DNA from 2 places in the Curtobacterium sp. MCBD17_026 genome. Region 2 is predicted to be linked to the other one. Evidence: riboswitches for the same ligand, from Rfam matches in the RefSeq annotation. Region 2 holds a riboswitch; the other holds the start of a gene.

Region 1 (7,513 bases), 1.2 Mb from region 2:
TCTACGGGCCGCAGGCGGCGTGGTTCGCCGAGCAGTTCCCGACCGGGCGGCGGTACTCGGGGATGTCGCTCGGGTACCAGATCGGGTCGATCTTCTCGGTGGGGCTGACACCGCTGCTGGCCGCGGTGTTCGTGCAGCTCGGGGGCGGGTCGCCGTGGATCCTGTGCGGGTACCTCGGGGTGTACGCGGTGCTGACGATCGTGGCGGCGGTGTTCGCGGTGGATCCGCGGGCGGTGGCGCGGCGGGAGGCGCGTGCGGGCGCGGGCGCGGGGGCGGGCGCGGGCGTGGGCGCGGGCGCGGGGGCTGACGTTTCGCGCTGAGCGACAGTTCTCGCCTTCCGGAGGCCGTGAGGTGTCGCTGAGCGCGAATCCTCGGGGCGCGGCGAGCCGCGCGCGGGCCCACGCGCGCTACGTCCGCAGGACCACGTCGGCCAGGGCGGCCGAGTCCTCGGCGGCGATGAAGGCCTGCTCCTGCGCGGCCCAGCGGTCCCACTCGCGCGCGAAGACCTCGCCGTCGCGTCCGATCGCCCGGTCCCACCGCACGGCATCGTCGGCCTCGAGCCACACCCGCAGCGACGCCAGCGGCGCCGACGCGCGGGACAACGCACCGCACCCCTCGACCACGATCGGCAGGTCGGGGTCCACCGACGCCCAGTCGACGGGCGCATCGGCCACCCAGTCCCAGCGTCGGTACCCGCTCGGCGCTCCGAGGACGTCGGTCACCACGGCATCGGCAGCCGCACGCAGGCCGTCCCACCCCGGGTACAGGTCGTCCAGGTGCACGAGCTGCGCGCCGAGCTGCTCCGCGACCTGTGCTCCGAGGGTGGTCTTGCCCGTGCCGGACCGGCCGTCGATGAGCACGACGGCGCGCCGGCCCGTGGCAGCGGCGACACCGGCGGCAGCAGCGGCGAGGCCGGGGGCGAGGTCACCGGCGGTCGTGCCCGTCGCGCGCTCGCCGCCCGTCGTGCCGTCTGCAGGCGTCGGGTCAGGCACGCCACGTCCCGACGCTCACCGCAACGGCGATCGACACCACGCCGATGCCGATCAGCACCGCCACCATCGCCCACTCCGGCCCGGCGAACCGTGCGACCCGCGCCCAGGTCCGCCGTCCGGGAGCACCGAACCCCCGTGACTCCATCGCCACCGCCAACGTCGTCGCCCGGCGCAGCGCGAGCACGAGCAGCGCGAACGCCATGGTCGCTCCGCGGCGGAGCCGTCCGGAGTCGGCGAGTCCTCGGGCGCGCCGGGCCATCGCCAGCTGTCGCCAGTCGTCGACGAGCAAGGTCATCATGCGGACGGCGGCGAGCGCCCCGAGCACGAACCGCGCGGGCAGCCGGAGCACCTGCGCGAGCCCGTCGGCCAGGTCGGTCGGGTCGACCCGTACGAAGAGCGCGATGGCGGGCACTCCCACCGCGAGGACCCGGAGCGCCGTCGCCAGGGCGAGTGTCAGCGACCCGTCGGTGACGTGCGCGAACCCGAGGTCGAACCACTCCCGACCCGAGGGCCTGCCGTACAGCGCGATGCTCACCGCCGTCAGCGGCACCGCGACGAGCACCGGTGCGAGTCGGAGCAGCAGTGTCCGGACCGGCAGGCGCAGGAGCGGCAGGAGCGCGAGTTCGAGCGCCAGGGCGACGGCGGCGGAGACGACGTCGAGACTGAGCACCAGGCAGACGCCGAGGGCGAGCACACCGATCAGCGACGCGACCGGCTGGACGCCGGGGATGCCGGTCGCTCGCGCGGGCAGCGGTCGCAGCGCCGGGTTCGGCCGGTCGGTTCCGTCCGCCACGTCCGCCGCGTCCGCCGCGTCCGCCGCGTCCGCCGCGTCCGTCCCATCGTCCGTGTCGGTCCGGTCTGGAGGCCCGGGGCGGCTCCCGGCTGTCGGTCCCGTCTCCGGGACGGTCGCGACCGACGGCCCCTGGTCGCGCCCGACGGTCCGGGCGCCGTCAGGCCCGAGCACGACCTCGTCGGCGTCGAGTGCCCGGACGAGATCGCGGTCGTGGGTGACCGCCACCACCGAGGTGCCGGCGTCAGCCAGGGCTCCGAGCCGCCCGACGACGGCCTGCCACGTGGCTCGGTCCTGCCCGGAGGTCGGTTCGTCGAGCACGACCACCGGCGGCCGGGCGGCGATGACCGAGGCGATCGCGAGTCGTCGTTGTTCGCCCCCGGACAGGGTGAAGGGGTTGGCGTCGGCCAGGTGTGCGAGCCCGAACTCGTCGAGCAGCGCGGTGGCTCGTTCGGCGGCGTCAGGCGCGTCGAGTGCTCGGGGGCCGGCCTCGACCTCCTCACGGACGGAGCGGGCGACGAACTGGTGCTCGGGGTCCTGGAACACCGTGCCGATCCGGGCGGCGAGTTCGCGGCTCGTCCAGGTGTGCGGCGCCGCACCGATGCCGCCGGCGAGGGTGTCGGTGACGCCGAGCTCGCCGGCGGCCGGTGCCAGCAGGCCCGCGAGGGTCAGCCCGAGCGTCGACTTGCCGACGCCGTTCGGTCCGGTGACCGCGAGGACCTGTCCGGCCCGGAGCACGAGGTCGATACCGTTCCCGACCGATTGCTTCGCCCGTGCCGTGCCGAGTCCCCGGGCTTCGAGCAGCACCGCCGCCGCCGCCTCGCCGCGCTCCGCGGCGCCGGGCTCCCCCTCGCGGAGCTCCCCCTCGCGGAGCTCCCCCTCGCCGAGCGGGCGGAATGCCGCGGTCGCCCCACCCGACAACCCGGGCATTTCGCCCGCTCGTCCGCGCGACGTCATCTCACGCGCTCCGTCGCCGAGCTCCCCCTCGCCGAGCGGGCGGAATGCCGCGGTCGCCCCACCCGACAACCCGGGCATTTCGCCCGCTCGTCCGCGCGACGTCATCTCACGCGCTCCGTCGCCGGGCTCCCCATCGCCGAGCGGGCGGAATGCCGCGGTCGCCCCGCCCGACAACCCGGGCATTTCGCCCGCTCGTCCGCGCGCAGGCCGTCGCCGGGCGGAACCACGCGCCGGCTCGGCACCGGGAACCCAGACCCCGGCCGCGGTGAGCGCCTCGCCGTGGTCCGCCAGCACCTGCGCCGGCGGACCGTCCGCGACCACGCCGCCGGCCGGTTCGAGCAGCACGAGCCGATCGACCAGGTCCAGCCAGGTGCCGATCCGGTGCTCCACCACGAGCAGCGTCGCCCCGGTCTCGTCGAGCAGTGCCCGGACGGCGTCGTGCACCTGCGCCACGCCGTCCGGGTCGAGGTTCGCGCAGGGTTCGTCGAGCACGAGCGCACCCGGCCGCATCGCGAGCACGCCCGCGAGCGCCAACCGCTGCCGCTGCCCACCGGACAGCTGCGCGGTGGAGCGGTCGAGCGGCAGGTCGAGGCCGACGACATCGAGCGCCGTCCGCACCCGGTCCCAAATCTCGTCACGGGGGACGCCGGCGTTCTCGCAGCCGAAGGCCACGTCGTCGCCGACGCGGGACATCACGGTGTGTGCCTCGGGGTCCTGCATGACGAGACCGACACGCCCGCGGACCGCGCGGGGGTCGGCCTCGTCGACCAGGAGTGTTCCCCGCACCGAAGCAGCCGTGTCATCGGTGGCGTCGGGTTCGTCCGGCAGCACGCCGGCGACCGCTCGCAGGAGCGTCGACTTGCCGGCACCGGACGACCCGACGACGGCGACCCGCTCCCCTGGCTCGACGGTCAGGTCGACGTCACTGACGGCCCAGGCGTCTCGCTCCGGGTACCGCCAGCCCCAGCCGCGGAACACGATGCGCGCCCCGCGGACGCCGGCACCTGCGCCGGCGTCGCCGCCGGCGGAAGGGGACGTCGCCGACGGAGCGGGCACGGTCACACCAGGGCGCGGGGTTCGCGGCGGCTGTGCTCGCGGCCGGCCGCGAAGGACGAGAGCACCCCGGTGCGGGCGAGTGCCCGGACGATGAGCCAGGAGCCCGCCCCCGCGATCACGGCACCGGAGATCACCGCACAGATCACGTAGACGACCTTGAAGGCGACGTCGAGTCCCGGGTACCAGAGGACGGTGTCGTTGATGCCGAGCGCGAGTCCGGCCGCGGCACCGGCGAGCACGACGACCGGCAGGCGGTAGACGCGGTACAGGAACAGCGCGAGGACGATCTCGGCGCCGAGGCCCTGGACGAGTCCGGCCTCGAGCGTGAGCCACCCCCACTGGGTGCCGAACAACGCCTCGACCGAGGCGGCGACCATCTCGCCGTAGAGCGCGGCGCCGGGCTTGCGGACGACGATCGCGACGATCGGGCCGGCGAGCAGCCAGACCCCGCCGAACAGGGCCTTCGTGCCGGGGAGCACGAGGTCCATGACGGCGCTGATGGGTTCGTAGCCGAACTCCCAGAGCCGGAAGACGACTCCGAGGGCCACCGCGAGGACACTCGCGACGACGATGTCGACGACCCGCCAACGCAGCGATCGCCGTGGAGCGGTGGTGACGGTTGTGGACGTGCCTGAAGGCATGCTGCTGACTCCTCCCTGCGCCGGCATTATCCGGATCAGGTTCGACGGTCGGAGCGCCGATCGCTCCCTCTCAGCCCGGCGGTCCCGGACTCCCGTGTGTGTGCCAGCAGTCTAGACGCGGTCGCGACCGCGTGACGGACTGGAGGCCCGTGGCGGCGTCGCCACGGGCCTCCGGTTGCGTCAGGTGGTCACTTCTTGAGCGCGCGCACCAGCTTGCGGAGGACACGCCCGGCCACCCACACGAAGGGGATGCCGACGACGATCAGCGAGATCGGGTTCGGCTCGAACACGAGGTCCTTGCCCGGGCGACGGACGTACGCGCCGACGGGGGCCGACAGGCCGCCGCCACCGCCGCCACCGTTCTCGTCGTCCCCGCCGCCACCGAAGCCGAACCAGCTGACGGACACGGGGATGAGGGTCTGGTCACCGACCTCGACGGGTTCTCCGTAGTTCGTGGAGACCCCGAGCGGGCGGACCTGGTCTGCGATCTTCGAGACGATGTTGGCCATGCGCGCGACGCTACTCGTCCGTTCCTCCACAGGCCGCGGGGCGCAGTGGGCATCCACAGCTGGGCTTGTCTGCGGACGCGGACGAGCGCCGCCGATATGTTGGCCGCACCCACACCTGGAGGACCGTTTGCACACCTGGCCCGGAAACCCGTACCCGCTCGGGGCGACCTACGACGGGAGCGGCACGAACTTCGCGCTGTTCTCCGAGGTCGCCGAGCGCGTCGAACTCTGTCTGTTCGATTCCGACGGCAACGAAGAATGCGTCCGCCTGCTCGAGGTGGACGCCTACGTCTGGCACGCGTACCTCCCCAACATCGGCCCCGGGCAGCAGTACGGCTTCCGGGTCCACGGCCCGTACGACCCCGAGAACGGCGCGCGCTGCAACCCGTCGAAGCTCCTGCTCGACCCGTACGCCAAGGCGACCAGCGGCGAGATCGACTGGGACCAGTCGCTCTTCTCGTACACGTTCGGCGACCCGGACTCGACCAACGACGAGGACTCCGCGTCGCACATGATGAAGGGCGTCGTGATCAACCCCTTCTTCGACTGGCAGGGGGACCGTCCGCCGCGCACGCCGTACGGCGAGACCGTCATCTACGAAGCGCACGTCAAGGGACTCACCGAGACCCACCCCGACGTGCCGGAAGAGCAGCGCGGCACCTACGCCGGCGTCGCCCACCCGGCGGTCATCGAGCACCTGCAGCGCCTCGGCGTCACCACGCTCGAGCTCATGCCGGTGCACCAGTTCGTGAACGACTCGACCCTGCAGGACAAGGGGCTGTCGAACTACTGGGGCTACAACACCATCGGTTTCTTCGCGCCGCACTCGGCGTACTCGTCATCGGGCGACCAGGGCCAGCAGGTCCAGGAGTTCAAGACGATGGTGCGCGAGTTGCACCGCGCCGGCATCGAGGTCGTCCTCGACGTCGTCTACAACCACACCGCCGAGGGCAACCACCTCGGCCCGACGCTGTCGTTCCGCGGCATCGACAACGCGGCCTACTACCGCCTGGTCGACGACGACAAGAAGTTCTACATGGACTACACGGGCACGGGGAACTCGCTCAACGTCGGGCACCCGCACTCGCTGCAGCTCATCCTCGACTCGCTCCGCTACTGGGTGACCGAGATGCACGTCGACGGCTTCCGCTTCGACCTCGCCTCGGCACTGGCCCGCGAGTTCTACGAGGTCGACCGGCTGTCGGCCTTCTTCGAACTGGTGCAGCAGGACCCGATCGTGTCGCAGGTCAAGCTCATCGCCGAGCCGTGGGACGTCGGCCCCGGTGGCTACCAGGTCGGCAACTTCCCGCCCCAGTGGTCCGAGTGGAACGGCAAGTACCGCGACACCGTCCGTGACTTCTGGCGCGGCGAGTCGTCGACGCTCGGCGAGTTCGCCTCGCGGATCTCCGGCTCGGCCGACCTGTACGAGCACGACGGCCGCACCCCCAAGGCGAGCATCAACTTCATCACCGCGCACGACGGCTTCACTCTGTACGACCTGGTGGCCTACAACGAGAAGCACAACGAGGCCAACGGCGAGGACAACAACGACGGCGAGAGCCACAACCGGTCGTGGAACTCCGGGGCCGAGGGCCCGACCGACGACGAGGCGGTGAACGCCCTGCGGCTGCAGCGTCGCCGGAACTTCCTGGCGACCCTGCTCCTGAGCCAGGGTGTGCCGATGATCGCGCACGGCGACGAGCTCGGCCGGTCGCAGGCCGGCAACAACAACGTGTACGCGCAGGACTCCGAGCTCAGCTGGATCGACTGGGACAGTGCGGACGAGGACCTCATCCAGTTCACCGCCGACGTGGTGAAGCTGCGGCACGACCACCCCACGTTCCGCCGGACCCGGTACTTCAACGGCCGTCCGGTCCGACGTGGTGAGGGCGAACCGCTGCCCGACGTGGTGTGGCTGACCCCCTCGGGCGACGCCATGGACCCCGAGGACTGGGACTCCGGCTTCGGCAAGAGCGTCGGCATGTACCTGAACGGCGAGGGCATCCGAGGTCGCGACGCCCGCGGTGAGCGCATCACCGACGTCGGCTTCATCACGTACTTCAACGCCCACGACGACGTCGTGACCTTCACGCTCCCACCCGAGGAGTACTCCCCCGGCTGGACCGTCCGGATCGACACCGCCGACCCCGGCGCCCGCGACGAGGTGCTCGACGCGGGTACCCCGCTCGACGTCCCCGCCCGGTCGATGATCGTGCTGCGTGCCGAGCCCGACCACGAGGTCACGAGCACCCCGGTCGACGCCGAGCAGGACGGCGCCCCCGGACCAGACGCCCCGCAGGACACCGTCACCCCGGCCAACCCGGCCGGGTCCACCGCACCGAGCGGAGCCACCCGATGACCGCCGGAACGCCCGGCGCCGCGAACCGCGTCCCCGCGTCGACCTACCGGCTGCAGGTCTCGGCCGACTTCGACCTCGACGCCGCCCGCGACCTGGTCGACTACGTGCACGACCTCGGCGCCGACTGGCTGTACCTGTCGCCGGTGCTGCAGGCCGAGTCCGGGTCGAACCACGGCTACGACGTGGTCGACCACACGCGGGTCGACACC
Region 2 (7,513 bases):
GTCGCTCAGCGCGAAACAGCAGCGGTGGGTGCCGGTGCTGCGCGGCGCGGCGGACTAGCGCGTCGCTGCGGCCAGGGCGTCGCGCAGTTCGGCGGCGGTCATCCGCGGGCCGTAGCCGGGGGTGTCCCGCTGGATGCGCCAGCCCTCGGCGAGGGGCCCGGCGTCGACGACGTCGAAGCCGAACGCGTCGATGAGCTCGGAGACGGTCTGCTTGGCGGAGTCGTCGTCGCCGGCGATGACGAGGGCACGACGGTCCGGGGTGCCGGCGGGCGTCGCATGGCCGGTCAGGTCGTCGGCGCCGATGTGGTTGAACGCCTTCACGACGCGGGCGCCGGGCAGGTGGTCCTGCAGCAGCTCCGCGGTGGTCGTGGACTGGTCGTCGAGGGCGGCGATGTGGCCGTCGCGCTCCCAGTAGTAGTTGTTCGTGTCGATGACGACCTTGCCGACGAGCGGTTCGACGGGGATCGTCTCGATCGCGGCGAGCGGCACCGTCACGACGACGATCTCGCCCGCTGCGGCTGCCTCGTCGCGGGTCGCTGCGCGTGCGCCGTCGCCGAGTTCCGTGACCAGGTCGGTCAGGGTCTCCGGGCCGCGGGAGTTCGCGATGACGACCTGGTGGCCGTTCCGTACCGCGAGTCGTGCGAGCTGGGATCCGATGTTGCCGGCGCCGATGATTCCGATGGTTGTCATGGTGTCCCTGCAACGCTGCCCGACGTCGTGCATTCCCCGGGCGGCACGAACGCCCTTCCGGGAGCATGATGGCGGGCATGGACCACGAGTTCCGCGACGAGACCGACCAGGACCGCTACGCGATGTACGTCGGCGGCGAGCTCGTGAGCGTGCTCGACTACCGGGTGAACGGTGACGCGGTGGCGTTCCCGCACACCTACACGGTCCCGAAGCACCGCGGCCACGGCTACGCGGCCGAACTCGTCGAGTACGCCGTCGCCGATGTCGAGTCGTCGACCACGAAGCGCATCGTGCCGATGTGCTGGTTCGTCGGGAAGTGGTTCGACGAGCATCCCGAGAAAGCCGACCTGCTCAGCCGCAGCGCCGCGGACTGAGCACCGAACGAAGGGGCTCCCCGTGCCCACCATCACCCCGTTCCTGTGGTACGACGACCAGGCCGAGCAGGCGGCCGAGTACTACGTGGGACTGTTCCCCGACAGCCGCGTCGACAGCGTCAGCTGGATGCCCGACGGCCGTGCCCTCGTCGTCGAGTTCACGCTGCTCGGCAAGCCGTACCGCGCGATGAACGGTGGCCCCGGCCACCCGCACACCGACGCGGTGTCGTTCCAGATCGACGTGGACACGCAGGACGAGCTCGACCGCCTGTGGGACGCGCTGCTCGCCGACGGCGGGAGCCCGATGGCGTGCGGGTGGTTGACCGACCGCTGGGGTCTGGCGTGGCAGGTGACCCCGTCGATGCTGGGGGAGCTGATGAGCGGATCGGGCGACCCGGAGGCCAACGCCCGGGTCTTCGAAGCCATGATGCAGATGATCAAGCTCGACATCCCCGCGCTCCGGGCAGCGGCAGCCGCCCGCTGACCCCACACCAGGCGTACCCGCCGGTATGGTGACGGGACGAGAAGACCGCCGGCCGGCGCCGGCGCAGACAGGCTGGAGCCATCATGGACCACCCGAGCTCCAAGGTCCGGAACAGCGACATCAGCCGGGCGTACACCGAGCTCGCCCGCATCACCCGTCGGGCGAGCATCCGTGCCCGTGGCTCGGATCAGGTCCTGAGCGTCGTCGACCAGTCCCTCGTCGACTTCGTCGTCCAGCACCCGGGCTGCATGGCCATCGACATCGCCCGCTACCTGCGGCTGAACCGCTCCACGATCTCGCGGCAGCTGTCCGGGCTCCTCGCGACCGGGCTGGTGCGGACGACCGACGGCGGCAGCGGGAACGCGAAGCCGCTCGAGGCGACCGACGCCGGCCGCGCAGCGCTCGAGCGGTCGGTGCAGCTGCACCGCGACGCGCTCGACGAACGGCTCGCCGACTGGTCCGACGACGACATCGCACTGCTCGCCGGGCTGCTGGAGCGCCTCGGCGCCTCGGACGAGGCCGGGCTCCCGATGCCGGCACCCACCGAGTCGTGACGACGTCGTTCGTCCTGCTGTCCGACACGCACCTGCCCAAGCGCGCGAAGGACCTGCCGCCCGGGCTGTGGGCCGACATCGACGCCGCCGACCTCGTGGTGCACGCGGGGGACTGGGTCGACCTGGCCACCCTCGACGCCGTGCAGGCGCGGTCCAGCCGCTTCGAGGGCGTGCGGGGCAACAACGACGGTGCGGAGTTCGACGACCGGCTGCCGCTCGTCGCCCGGTTCGGCGTCGAGGACCTGCGCTTCGCCCTGGTGCACGAGACCGGGGCGTCGACCGGTCGGGAGCGGCGGATGGACGCCGAGTACCCGGACACCGACGTGCTCGTCTTCGGCCACTCGCACATCCCGTGGGACACCGTGGCCCCGTCGGGGATGCGCCTGCTGAACCCCGGTTCGCCGACCGACCGCCGTCGTCAGCCCGACCACACGTGGATGCGCGGCACGGTCAGCGGTGCCGAGCTGTCCGTCGAACTGGTCCGGCTGCCGCCGGTCGCCCGCTGATCCCCGCCGAGACTCGGCCCGGAGGACAGTTCTCGGGTGAGCCAACCCGAGAACCGTCCCTCAGCGCGAGACTCGGGCGTCGCGTGCCTCCGTCGGCATCCGGAAGAACGCGAGCTCCCACTCCACCGAACGTCGGAACGCCCGCGCCATCCGCCCTCGCTCGTCGGGTGTCGCCGCACGGGCCACCTCCTCGACGAGCCGGGTCGCCTCGGCACTCGACGCCGCGAACCCCGGGTCCCCGTACGCCGTGATCCAGTCGGCGAAGGCATGCCCGTCCGGCGCGACCCCGAGCTGCGACCCGACCCAGGCGTAGACCCGGAAGCACGGCAGCACCGCGGCGGCGAGCACCGCCGGGGAGCCGGAGTCGGCGGCCTCCTGCAGGTGTGCGAGGTACCCGGCGCACGTGGGGTGCACGGGATCGTCGGCGTGCGAGCCGGCCAGCCGACGGTGGTGCAGGTCGCGCGCCTCGTCCGCACACCCCTGCGCAGCCGCCGCCCAGAACGCAGCAGCAGCGCCGGCACCATCACCCGAACCGACACCGGGGGCACCGACCCCGAGCGTCGCCAGGTGCCGCTCGTACGCCCGCAGGTAGTGGACGTCCTGCGCCAGGTAGCCCGCGAAGACCTCCGGCTCGAGCGTCCCGTCCCCGAGCCCCACCAGGAACGCGCAGTCGATGGTCTCCTGCAGCACCGAAGCCGCGTCCGTCCACCACACGTCCGTGTACGACAGCGCTGGCAGGGCTGCCCGCGCCTGCGCTCCGTGGTCGACCGGGCCGTTGCCGCTCCCGACCGACAGCGCGTCCGCCCCGCGCAGCGCCGCCGTCAGCCACTCCTTCGCCACCCCGACCGCGAGTTCCCAGTCGCCGTGCCGCGCGGCGAGCGTCGCGATCGCACTGGACAGCGAGCACCCGGTGCCGTGCGTGTTCGTCGTCGCGACGCGGGGACCGGTGAACACCCGCACGGTTCCGTCCGGTGCCACGAGCACGTCATCGGAGGTCGGCCCTTCGTCGTGGCCGCCCTTCGCCAGCACCAGGACGTCCCACCGCGCCGCCACGGCACGCGCGGCATCCAGCGACGAAGCCGACGACGACGAAGCCGACGACGGCGCACCGGAACCAGCCGCACCCGCGCCGGCGAGCTCCGCCAGCACCACGAGCTCGGCCCGGTTCGGCGTCACCAGGTCGGCGAGCGCGAACAGCGCCCCCATGGCCGACGCCGCGTCCTCGTCGAGCAGCCGGTCCCCGCTCGTCGCCACCATCACCGGGTCGACGACGACCACCGGCGGCTGGTGCTCCCGCAGCCAGTCCGTCACGACCCGCACGACGTCGGCGGTGCCGAGCATCCCGATCTTCACCGCGTCGACCACGACGTCGTCCGACACCGCGTCGAGCTGCTCCCGCAGGAACCCGACGTCCGGCAGGTGCACCGACCGCACCCCGTGCGTGTTCTGCGCGACGAGCGCCGTCACGACCCCCATCCCGTACCCGTCGTGCGCGGCGATCGCCTTGAGGTCCGCCTGCATCCCGGCCCCGCCCGTCGGGTCGGTCCCGGCGATGCTCAGCACCCGTGGGACGCTCATGCGTCCGCCCCGTGGTGCGTGGCGTCGGCCTGGAGGCGTGGATCAAGGTCACCGGATCGTCCGGCCTCCGCCCCGTGGCCGGGTCCACGGCCCCACGCGGCCACGTACGCCGCCGCGGCGGACCCGGGGTCGGCCGCGGCGCAGATGCCCGACACGATCGCGACGCCCGCGGCACCGGCTGCCCGGAGCGGCACGACGTCGTCGAGGGTCACCCCGCCGATCGCCACGCACGGCAGGTCGGTGGCGGCGGCCAACCGGGCGAACCCGTCGTGGCCGAGGGCCGGCGGGTGGTCGGCCTTCGTCGCCGTGGGGTGCACGACCCCGACGCCGAGCAGGTCCACGGTGCCGCGGGGGAGTCGCTCGACGGCAGCCAGGTGCGCGAGCGTGTTCGCCGTGAGGCCCACGTGGGCGTCCGCTCCGAGCAGGGCGCGAGCGGCCGTGACGGGGACGTCGGACTGGCCGAGGTGCACGCCCGCGACCCGGTGTCCCGCGTGCCGTGCGGCGAGGACGACGTCGAGCCGGTCGTCGACCACCACCCTCGCGCGCTCCCCGACGGCGTCGGCGACCGCGGCGGTCAGGGCGAGCAGGTCACGCGCGGAGGCGTCCTTGTCCCGCACCTGCACGATCCGGACCCCGGCGTGCACGGCGGCGCGGACGACCCCGAGCACCCCGATGCCGTGCCGGTCGGCCAGGGCACCGTCGGTCACCAGGTAGACGCCGAACCCCGCAGACTGCAGCCCGCTCACGCCGACACCGCCCGGGCGTCGACCGCGGGAGCGGCCTCGAGGGTGATCCGGGCCTCGCGGACGACGTCCTCCGGCGTCAGCGACGCCAGCCGGTCGAGGAACAGCGGCTGGAAGGTCCCCGGTCCGCCGGCCTCCCGTGCCGCGAGCTCGGCGGCGATCGTGTGCACCGCGGTGGCGGCGACGGCAGCGGCCCCCGCGTCCTCCGGCGCGACCGACGTGAACGCGGCGACGACCGCGCCGAGCGCGCACCCGCCTCCGGTGATCCGCGTCAGCAGGTCGGTGCCGTTCGCGACCCGGACCACACCGATGCCGGGCGCGACCAGCAGGTCGACCGCACCCGACACGGCCACCGCGGCCACGAGCCTCCCGTCCGAAGCAGCGACCGACGCGACCCGAGCGTCCTCCGTGCCCACGGTGCTGTCGACCCCGCGGCCACCGGCCGAGTCGCCGAGCAGGGCGAGCACCTCGGAGGCGTTGCCCCGCAGCACCGTCGGGCGCAGCGCGAGCAGGTCACGCGCCAGGGCGGTCCGCACCGGCAGCGAGCCGACGGCCACCGGGTCCAGGACCCACGGGGTGCCCGCGTCACGGGCGGCGTGCACGGCCTCGAGCGCGGCGACCCGCGGTTCGGCGTGCGGGGTGCCGGTGTTCACCAGCAGGGCGTCCGCGACGCGGGCGAACGGCCCCGCCTCGGTCGCCACGTCGACCATCGCGGGCGAGGCCCCGAGCGCGAGCAGCACGTTCGCCGTGACGTTCTGCACGACGGTGTTCGTGATGCACTGCACCAGCGGGGCCCGGGCACGCACGGCCTCGAGCAGTTCGGCGGTTCGGTGGGCCCAGGCAGGGGAGGGCGCAGCGGTTTCCATGGACGATCCCTTCGCGAGTACGAGCTCGAGCAGGTTCGACGGGTGTGATCTCAGCCGCTGGATGCGGCACCCCGTGTCTCGAGCGACACCGTACACGACGCCCGGTGACCACTTCGAGGCCCGCTCCGGGCACCGTGTGCCAGGGTTGGACCGTGCCAGATGCAACGCCCCCCGGGCCCCCACCCGGCCCCCGCGACCCCGGCGACGCCTGGGCGGTCGGCCCCGACGGCACCAAGGCATGGGGACGCTTCGGCGCCGCCGGCCTGCTCGTCGACGACGGCGCCGGCCGCGTGCTCCTGCAGCACCGCGTCGAGTGGAGCCACCACGGCGGCAACTGGGGCATCCCCGGCGGCGCACGGCACCAGGGCGAAGCAGCCGTGACCGCCGCCCTCCGCGAATCCGCCGAGGAAGCCGGTGTGCCCGACGACGCGATCGCCCTGCGCCACACGGCACTGCTCGACCTGGGGTTCTGGACCTACACGACCGTCGTGGGGCGCGCCTCCCGACCCTTCGAACCCGTCATCGCCGACCGCGAGAGCCTCGCCCTGTCGTGGATCCCGATCGACCAGGTCGACGACCTGCCCCTGCACCCCGGCTTCGGCAGGTCCTGGCCGGCGCTCCGTGCCACCGTCGCGACCACGCCGCACGTCGTCGTCGACGCGGCGAACGTCGTCGGCAGCGTGCCCGACGGCTGGTGGAAGGACCGAGCCGGCGCTGCGTCACGCCTGCTCGCACAGGTGTCGGCGCTCGCCGCGGGCGGGGTGTCCGCGTCGTTGCTCGACCTGCCGTTCGCGCGGTGGTGGCCGCGGTGGACCGTGGTGCTCGAGGGGGAGGCCCGGGCCGCTGCGGACGGTGGGGGCGCGAGCGTCGAGCGCGGTGCCGACGGAGACGCCGTAGCCGCCGCAGACCGCGGTGCCGCCACCGGCGCTGTAGACGTCGTCCGTGCTCCGGCCTCCGGCGACGACGCGATCGTCGAGTCCGTGCGGGCCGCGGTGCAGGCCGGCGAAGGGCCGGTCGTCGTCGTGACGGCCGACCGCGAGCTCCGCGACCGCGTCGAGGCCCTCGGCGCGACCGTCCACGGGCCGTCCTGGTTGCGCGACCAGCTGTAGTCACCGCGCTGGGGCCGATCGTGTTCCGGATGGACTGGGACGCATGCCGGTCCTGATCGGTACGCTGGCCCTTCGTCAACGGAGACGCAACACGCAGGAGGTTCCCCTTGGAGCGCATCACCAGGGCCGACGACCGAGTCCACCGCCCCGCCGGGCCGTGGACCCCCACGGTGCACCGGCTGCTCGCCCACCTGCACGAGCAGGGGTTCGTCGCAGCCCCCGAACCGATCGCCCTCGGTGACACCCTCGAGACGGTCTCGTTCGTCCCGGGCGTCGCTGGGGAGTACCCCTGGACCGAGGACATCGCCAGCGAGGCAGCCCTCGTCACCAGCGCCCGCCTGCTCCGCCAGTTCCACGACGCCGGTGCCAGCTTCCCGCGCAGCGCCGCCGACGACCTCTGGTCGCAGGCCGAACGTGCTCCGGTCGAGACGATCGTGCACGGCGACTTCGCCCCGTACAACTGCGTCTACGACGGCATCGCCGCCGTCGGCCTGATCGACTTCGACACCGCACACCCCGGTCCCCGCGTCTGGGACGTCGCGAGTGCCGTCTACCGGTTCGCGCCGTTCACCACCGGCGCTGTCGAGGGATCGACCGCCCCCGACCTCG

Evidence for each region. Region 2 has a riboswitch for thiamine pyrophosphate ahead of thiM (hydroxyethylthiazole kinase). Riboswitches for the same ligand answer to the same signal wherever they lie in the genome.
Region 1: another riboswitch for thiamine pyrophosphate. It lies ahead of DEI85_RS04710 (ECF transporter S component); the one in region 2 lies ahead of thiM (hydroxyethylthiazole kinase).

What each region holds. Positions count from the first base shown of each region.
Region 1 is NZ_CP126281.1:992,473-999,985, reverse strand. It holds gene DEI85_RS04725 (MFS transporter) at 1-320, shown strand, start outside; gene DEI85_RS04720 (nucleoside/nucleotide kinase family protein) at 408-992, opposite strand; gene DEI85_RS04715 (ATP-binding cassette domain-containing protein) at 985-3,795, opposite strand; gene DEI85_RS04710 (ECF transporter S component) at 3,798-4,436, opposite strand; TPP riboswitch at 4,431-4,542, opposite strand; gene DEI85_RS04705 (hypothetical protein) at 4,625-4,945, opposite strand; gene glgX (glycogen debranching protein GlgX) at 5,073-7,304, shown strand; gene treY (malto-oligosyltrehalose synthase) at 7,301-7,513, shown strand, end outside.
Region 2 is NZ_CP126281.1:2,143,017-2,150,529, reverse strand. It holds gene DEI85_RS10130 (NADPH-dependent F420 reductase) at 55-690, opposite strand; gene DEI85_RS10125 (GNAT family N-acetyltransferase) at 768-1,064, shown strand; gene DEI85_RS10120 (VOC family protein) at 1,087-1,548, shown strand; gene DEI85_RS10115 (MarR family winged helix-turn-helix transcriptional regulator) at 1,632-2,102, shown strand; gene DEI85_RS10110 (metallophosphoesterase family protein) at 2,099-2,608, shown strand; gene thiD (bifunctional hydroxymethylpyrimidine kinase/phosphomethylpyrimidine kinase) at 2,669-4,186, opposite strand; gene thiE (thiamine phosphate synthase) at 4,183-4,932, opposite strand; gene thiM (hydroxyethylthiazole kinase) at 4,929-5,795, opposite strand; TPP riboswitch at 5,784-5,879, opposite strand; gene DEI85_RS10090 (NUDIX domain-containing protein) at 5,948-6,904, shown strand; gene DEI85_RS10085 (phosphotransferase enzyme family protein) at 7,012-7,513, shown strand, end outside.